DNA from 2 places in the Streptomyces sp. SGAir0957 genome. Region 2 is predicted to be linked to the other one. Evidence: predicted binding sites of a transcription regulator. Region 2 holds the regulator's gene; the other holds the start of a gene.
The links. Region 2 encodes HspR, which represses chaperone genes until heat shock. Its sites were predicted from a motif close to TTGAGNNNNNNNNNCTCAA; they were not measured.
Positions count from the first base shown of each region.

Region 1: dnaK (molecular chaperone DnaK) is a predicted target of HspR. The motif match lies at 1,965-1,983, and genes of this name have one in related genera.

Region 1 is NZ_CP027293.1:1,931,446-1,934,852, reverse strand. Features, by position in the region: gene C1N81_RS13690 (DUF6345 domain-containing protein) at 1-1,301, opposite strand, end outside; gene C1N81_RS13685 (OsmC family protein) at 1,513-1,938, shown strand; gene dnaK (molecular chaperone DnaK) at 2,049-3,407, shown strand, end outside.
Region 2 is NZ_CP027293.1:4,144,898-4,148,304, forward strand. Features, by position in the region: gene C1N81_RS23410 (GNAT family N-acetyltransferase) at 1-96, opposite strand, end outside; gene C1N81_RS23415 (fibronectin type III domain-containing protein) at 194-1,183, shown strand; gene C1N81_RS23420 (heat shock protein transcriptional repressor HspR) at 1,417-1,857, opposite strand; gene dnaJ (molecular chaperone DnaJ) at 1,863-3,059, opposite strand; gene grpE (nucleotide exchange factor GrpE) at 3,120-3,407, opposite strand, start outside.

The DNA of each region.
Region 1 (3,407 bases), 2.2 Mb from region 2:
TCGCCGGTCGGCTGCCGCGTCGACAGGGTCGCCTGGACGACGGTGCCGTCGTTGTCCAGCGCCACGCGGAACTCGCCGCGGCCCGGCGTGATCACCGGTACGCCGCCGAAGACCTGCCGGAACGTGACGTGCGTCTGCAACGACACCGGCTCACCGATCTGCGAGCCGTCCTTCTTGCCGCTGTTCTGCATCAGGTCGTGCACGCCCTCGACGACCAGTTCGGCGCCGCCCGTCGCGTCGCCGTGCTGCTCGACGAAGGCGCGGGCCAGCTCCACCGCGCGGTCGGTCGGCAGCTGCTCGGTGTTGCGGTGGTTGGCGTCGGCCAGCTTCACCCAGCGCACCGCACCCGGCGCCGTCGACACGTACTTGTCGCCCGAGTTCGCGCTCAGCACGCCCTGCCGCTCCACATGCACCTCTTGCAGCGCGGCCTGCGGGAAGTGCGCGAGCTGCCCGAGCTGGGTCAGCTCCTGGCCGGGCTGGCGCGGCGCGAGCTGCACGATCTTCGGCTCGGCCGGTGCCTGCGTCATCGGGTCGCGCAGGCCCTCGCGGGCGTAGTACCAGCGCCAGGCGTACCAGGCGTCGGAGACGTGCTCGCGGAAGAAGTTCCGCTCCTGGTTGAGACGGTTGGTCGCCTCGGCCTGGGTGGCGCCCGTCGCGGCGACGGAGGGGGCCTGCCCGTGGTAGATGTCCCAGCTCGCGTTGAGCCACGCGTCGCAGTACGTCTGCCCGGCCCGCCACTTCTCCCAGAACTTCTTGCCGTAGTCGCCGCTGTCGATGCTCGTCGTCTCGAATCCGAAGATCATCCGGGAGCCGAGGTTGGGCCCCGCCCATGTGCGGATCGGGGAGTGCCCGTCGAGGACGCGCAGCGAGTTGCACGTCGACCAGAACACGTAGTTGGCCCGCTCGTTGCCGAACGCCATCCGGTTGGAGACCGCGTCCGAGCGGTTGTCCCACTTCGCGCCGAGCGGCGCGAAGAACACCCCGTTGCCGTCCATGCCGCCGTGGCCCGAGTGGTACACGGCGACGACGGCGTCCATCCCGTACCGGTCCTGCCAGTTGTCGTACGTCTCCTCGTACGCCCACACCTGCGCACCCGCGTCCGCGAACCAGAAGTTGCGGTCGTAGAACTGCTGGAGGTACGCCAGCCAGCCGGTGGCGTCCTCGTGCGTGTGCGAGAGCGGGTTCTGGTTCACGAACTTCTGGATGCTGAACGCACCCCACCAGCCGAACGTCGAGTCGCGGTCGGCCGCGCCGGGCTTCCCGGTCTCCAGCGGTGACGGACCGCGCTCTGAATAGATCATGCGCATTGGTCTAACCCCCTGCGAACCCCCGTGCGGATTCCCCTGGTCGGGTGGGCCAAAGTGTCACCGTCGCTCCGGTTTGCCCAGCGCGTATTCCGGCCATTGGCCAGTGGCGCGGTCCTCCCCGTACAGCGGGGGCGGATGTGGTCGGATGGGGGCCGGAGACAATCGGGAACGGTCCCGTCCGGGGGCCGTACGGAAGGGAAACATCGTGGCAACCACGCGCACCGCACACACCGTGTGGGAAGGCAACCTGCTCGAGGGCAACGGCGTCGTCACCTTCGACTCGTCCGGCATCGGCGAGCAGCCGGTGTCGTGGCCCTCGCGCGCCGAGCAGGCCAACGGCAAGACGAGCCCGGAGGAGCTGATCGCGGCGGCGCACTCGTCCTGCTTCTCCATGGCGCTCTCGCACGGCCTGGCCGGCGCGGGCACCCCGCCCACCAGGCTGGAGACCTCCGCGGACGTGACGTTCCAGCCCGGCGAGGGCATCAAGGGCATCCACCTCACCGTCCGGGGCAGCGTGCCCGGCATGGACGAGCAGGCCTTCGTCGCGGCGGCCGAGGACGCCAAGAAGAACTGCCCGGTGAGCCAGGCGCTGACCGGTACGGAGATCACGCTGACGGCCGAGCTGGCCTGACCGCCGCCCCGTCGCCGTTCGTCCCCTTGACGCGGGCCCGCTCAAGATTTGTGCTTGATGACTGAGCGGGCCTGCTTCCATGGGATGCGAGCGGCGAGAGGGGACGCGTCATGGCGCGTGCGGTCGGGATCGATCTCGGTACGACGAACTCGGTGGTGGCCGTACTGGAGGGCGGTGAGCCCACCGTCGTCGCCAACGCGGAGGGCGCGCGCACGACCCCCTCCGTCGTCGCCTTCGCGAAGAACAAGGAGGTCCTGGTCGGCGAGGTCGCCAAGCGGCAGGCCGTCACCAACGTCGAGCGCACCGCGCGCTCCGTGAAACGCCACATGGGCGACGGGAACTGGCACTTCCCCGACAGCGGCACCATCGACGGCGCCCGCTACAGCGCGCAGGAACTCGCCGCCCGCGTCCTGCAGAAACTCAAGCGCGACGCCGAGTCCTACCTCGGCGAGGACGTCACCGACGCCGTGATCACCGTGCCCGCCTACTTCGACGACGCACAGCGCCAGGCCACCAAGGAGGCCGGCGAGATCGCGGGCCTGAAGGTGCTGCGCATCATCAACGAGCCGACGGCCGCCGCGCTCGCGTACGGCCTGGACAAGGGCGAGGAACAGACCGTCCTCGTCTTCGACCTGGGCGGCGGCACCTTCGACGTCTCGCTCCTGGAGATCGGCGACGGCGTCATCGAGGTCAAGGCGACCAACGGCGACACCCGGCTCGGCGGCGACGACTGGGACCAGCGCGTCGTCGACTACCTGGTGAAGCAGTTCAGGAACGGCCACGGCATCGATCTCGCCGCCGACAAGATGGCCGTGCAGCGGCTGCGCGAGGCCGCGGAGAAGGCGAAGATCGAACTGTCGTCGTCGAGCGAGACGACGGTCAACCTGCCCTACATCACCGCGTCCGCCCAAGGCCCCCTGCACCTCGACGAGAAGCTGACACGCGCCCAGTTCCAGGAGCTGACCGCCGACCTCCTCGACCGCTGCAAGAAGCCGTTCCACCAGGCCGTGCAGGACGCGGGCGTGGACCTGTCGGCCGTCGACCACGTCATCCTCGTCGGCGGCTCGACGCGGATGCCCGCCGTCACCGACCTCGTACGGGAGCTGACCGGCAAGGACCCGCACAAGGGCGTCAACCCCGACGAGGTGGTCGCGATGGGCGCGGCTCTCCAGGCGGGCGTCATCCGCGGCGACGTCAAGGACGTGCTGCTGCTCGACGTGACGCCGCTGTCCCTCGGCATCGAGACCAAGGGCGGCGTCATGACCAAGCTCATCGAGCGCAACACGACGATCCCGACGCGGCGTTCGGAGACCTTCACCACCGCCACCGACAACCAGCCCTCCGTCGGCATCCAGGTCTTCCAGGGCGAACGGGACATCGCCGCCTACAACAAGAAGCTCGGCGTCTTCGACCTGACGGGCCTGCCGCCCGCGCCGCGCGGCGTCCCGCAGATCGAGGTCACCTTCGAC
Region 2 (3,407 bases):
GACGGCGGGGTCCGACTGGATCTCGGAGAGGGGCGCCAGGTCGTCATCGGGCGACCAGCGGCGCAGAAGGAGACGGGGGGTGCGGATCTCGGTCATGGGCCCATCCTGCGCCATGACCGGGCGGGTCGCGTCACCGGCCGGACCACGACCCGGTCGATACAACCGCGGCGGCACCCCACTCGTCCTACAGGGCATGACCTTACGAAGATCCGCCGGTACCGCCGCCGTGGTCGCCCTCGGCGCTGCCCTCCTCCTCGGCCCCGCCACCACGGCGGCGTCCGCGTCCCCGTACCTCCAGAGCGGCGGCGGGGCGCAGTCCGCAGCGCAGGACGACGACCCCGCGCCCGCCGCGCCGAGCGGCCTCCAGATGTCGTACGACCCGGGCAGCGAGACCGCGACGGCCGGCTGGGATGCGAACACCGAACCGGACCTCGTCGGCTACCGGCTCTACCGGCGTCTGCTCGAGGGCGACATGGACTGGACCCTCGTCAGCGGCGCCACGCCCCTGACGGCGACGTCCACGACCGATCACCTGCCGCCCACCGGCGACCTGTACAGCTACACGGTGCGGGCGGTCGACCAGGCGGGGAACGAGTCGGAGAACAGCTTCGAATGGTGGCTGGAGACGCCGGACGTCTCTCCGCCCAGCGTCCCGACGGACCTCACCGCGCAGGGCACGACGGCGGGCAACACCGTGCGCTGGCACGCCTCCTCGGACCACGTGGACCACTACGAGGTGTGGGCGGCGCCCGCGGGCGCGCAGGACCCGGACGGGCCGGAGATCGTGTACGGCTCCGGCTACACCGACCCGAACGCCCCGCTGAACGCGGCCGTCACCTACACCGTCGAGGCGGTCGACGCGTCGGGGCAGCGCTCCGGCGTCTCCGAACCGGTGACCGCCACGCGGCCCGCGCCGGGCACCGCGCCGAAGCCCGTCGGGGTGATGGGGTGGACGGCCGGAGACAGGGTCGTCATCTCGTGGGACGCGCACTCCGGTGACATGGGCCAGTCCTACCGTGTCTACGCGCACCAGTACCCCGACCCGGCCGCGTGGTCTCTCGCCGTCACCGCCTACCCCCGCAACGGGATAGTGGGATTCCCTTCGGGCGGCGGCGCTTTCTACGTGGTGAGCGTCGACGACGAGGGCCGGGAGTCGTCCCCCGTCCGCGTCTACGCCTACTGAGCCTGCCCGCTCCGTACCGAACAACCCGGCCGACGGCCCACGCACTGCGGCCCGGCGCAAACCGCTCGCGCGCCGGGCCGCCCCTCGCTCTCCCACCGCCGAGTGCCCCCACGGGCCCACCCCATGCCTGCGATGGGCGACCCATAAGAAAGACGCAAACGTGAAGGGGCCCGGAGTCGGTTGATCGACTCCGGGCCCCTTTCCCTGTTCCGAGCGGCGCGCTACTGCTCCTGCTACCGTTTCGGCCGCCACACCACCAGCGCGCTGGTCTGCTGGACCTCCTGGTACGGGACCAGGTCGCGGCGGTACGAGGCGTGGACCGCCGCCTCGCGCTGCTGCATGGCGGCCGCGGCGCCGTCCACCGCGGCGGAGAGTTCCGCCACCCGGGACTGGAGCGCGGCGACCTGGTTCTCCAGCTCGATGATGCGCTTGATGCCGGCGAGGTTGATGCCCTCGTCCTGCGACAACTGCTGGACGGTGCGCAGCAGTTCGATGTCACGGGCCGAGTAGCGGCGGCCGCGCCCGGCCGTGCGGCCGGGGGAGACCAGGCCGAGACGGTCGTACTGGCGCAGCGTCTGCGGGTGGAGGCCGGAAAGCTGGGCCGCCACCGAGATGACGTACACCGGTGTTTCTTCGGTGAGTTCGTACGGGTTGCTGCGACGCCGGCCGTCCATCTCGCTCAAGCTCCCTTCGCGGCCTGGAACAGTTCTGCCCGCACATCGGTGTCCTCAGTCGCCTTGCGGAACGACTCGAGGGCCGAGCGGGCCTCGTCGGAAAGGTCCTGCTCCGTGGGGACGGCCACCTCGACCGTCACCAGGAGGTCCCCGCGCGTGCCGTCCTTGCGGACGGCGCCCTTGCCGCGGGCCCGCATCGTCCGCCCGTTCGGCGTGCCCGCGGGCAGCTTCAGGGTGACGGCGGGGCCGCCGAGGGTCGGCACCTTGACCTCGCCGCCGAGCGTCGCCTCGGTGAACGTGACGGGCACGGTCACCGTGAGGTTGTCGCCCTTGCGGCCGAAGACCGGGTGCGTGTCGACGTGGACCACTACGTACAAGTCGCCCGCGGGGCCGCCCCGTTCACCGGGGGCGCCCTTGCCGCGGAGGCGGATGCGCTGGCCGTCCGAGACCCCGGCGGGGATACGGACCTGCATGGTGCGGGAGGACTTGGCCCGGCCGGAGCCCTTGCAGACGTCGCAGGGGGTCTCGGCGATCAGGCCGCGGCCCTTGCAGTCCACGCACGGGTCGGTGAGGGAGAAGCCGCCACCGCCGCCCCGCGAGACCTGTCCGGTGCCGACGCAGGTCGGGCACACGCGCGGTGTGCCGTTCTTGTCGCCGGTGCCGGAGCACGCCTTGCAGGGGGACTGGGACGACATGCGCAGCGGAACCGTCGCGCCGTCGACCGCCTCGGTGAAGCTCAGCGACACCTCGGACTCGATGTCCTGGCCCCGGCGCGGCTGGGTGCGGGTGCCCGCACCGCCGCCGCCCCGGTTGAAGAGGCCGCCGAAGACGTCGCCGATGCCGCCGCCGAATCCGCCGGAACCGCCCTGGCCCTGGCCCTGGGCGCCGCCGCCGAAGAGGTCGCCCAGGTCGAAGTTGAACGATCCGCCACCGCCGGCGCCGGGTCCCGGACGGAACCCGCCGTTGCCGAACAGCGTGCGTGCCTCGTCGTACTCCTTGCGCTTCTTGGGGTCCCCGAGGACGTCGTTCGCCTCGGAGATCTCCTTGAAGCGCTCCTCCGCCTTCTCGTTGCCCTTGTTGGCGTCGGGGTGGTTCTCCCGGGCGAGCTTGCGGTACGCCTTCTTGATCTCGGCGTCGGTGGCGTCCTTGGGGACGCCGAGGACCTTGTAGTAGTCCTTCTCGATGAAGTCCTTGGTACTCATCGGCCTCGACGTCCCTCCTCACTCACGTCAGTACGTACTGCCCTTGCTTCGCGGATCACGTCAGCCCTCGTCCGGGCCACCGCTCTCCTTCTCGGCGTCCGCCTCGGGGGCGTCGGCCGTCTCGGACGTGCCCGCCTGCGCGCCCGGCTGCGGTTCGGCGACGGCCACCCGCGCGGGGCGGATGGTGCGCTCGCCGATCTTGTAACCGGGCTGCAGGATCGCCACACAGGTCGTCTCGGTGACGTCCGGCGCGTACGAGTGCATCAGGGCCTCGTGGACCGTCGGGTCGAAGGGCTCGCCCTCCTTGCCGAACTGCTGGAGGCCCAGCTTGGCCGCGACCGTCTCGAG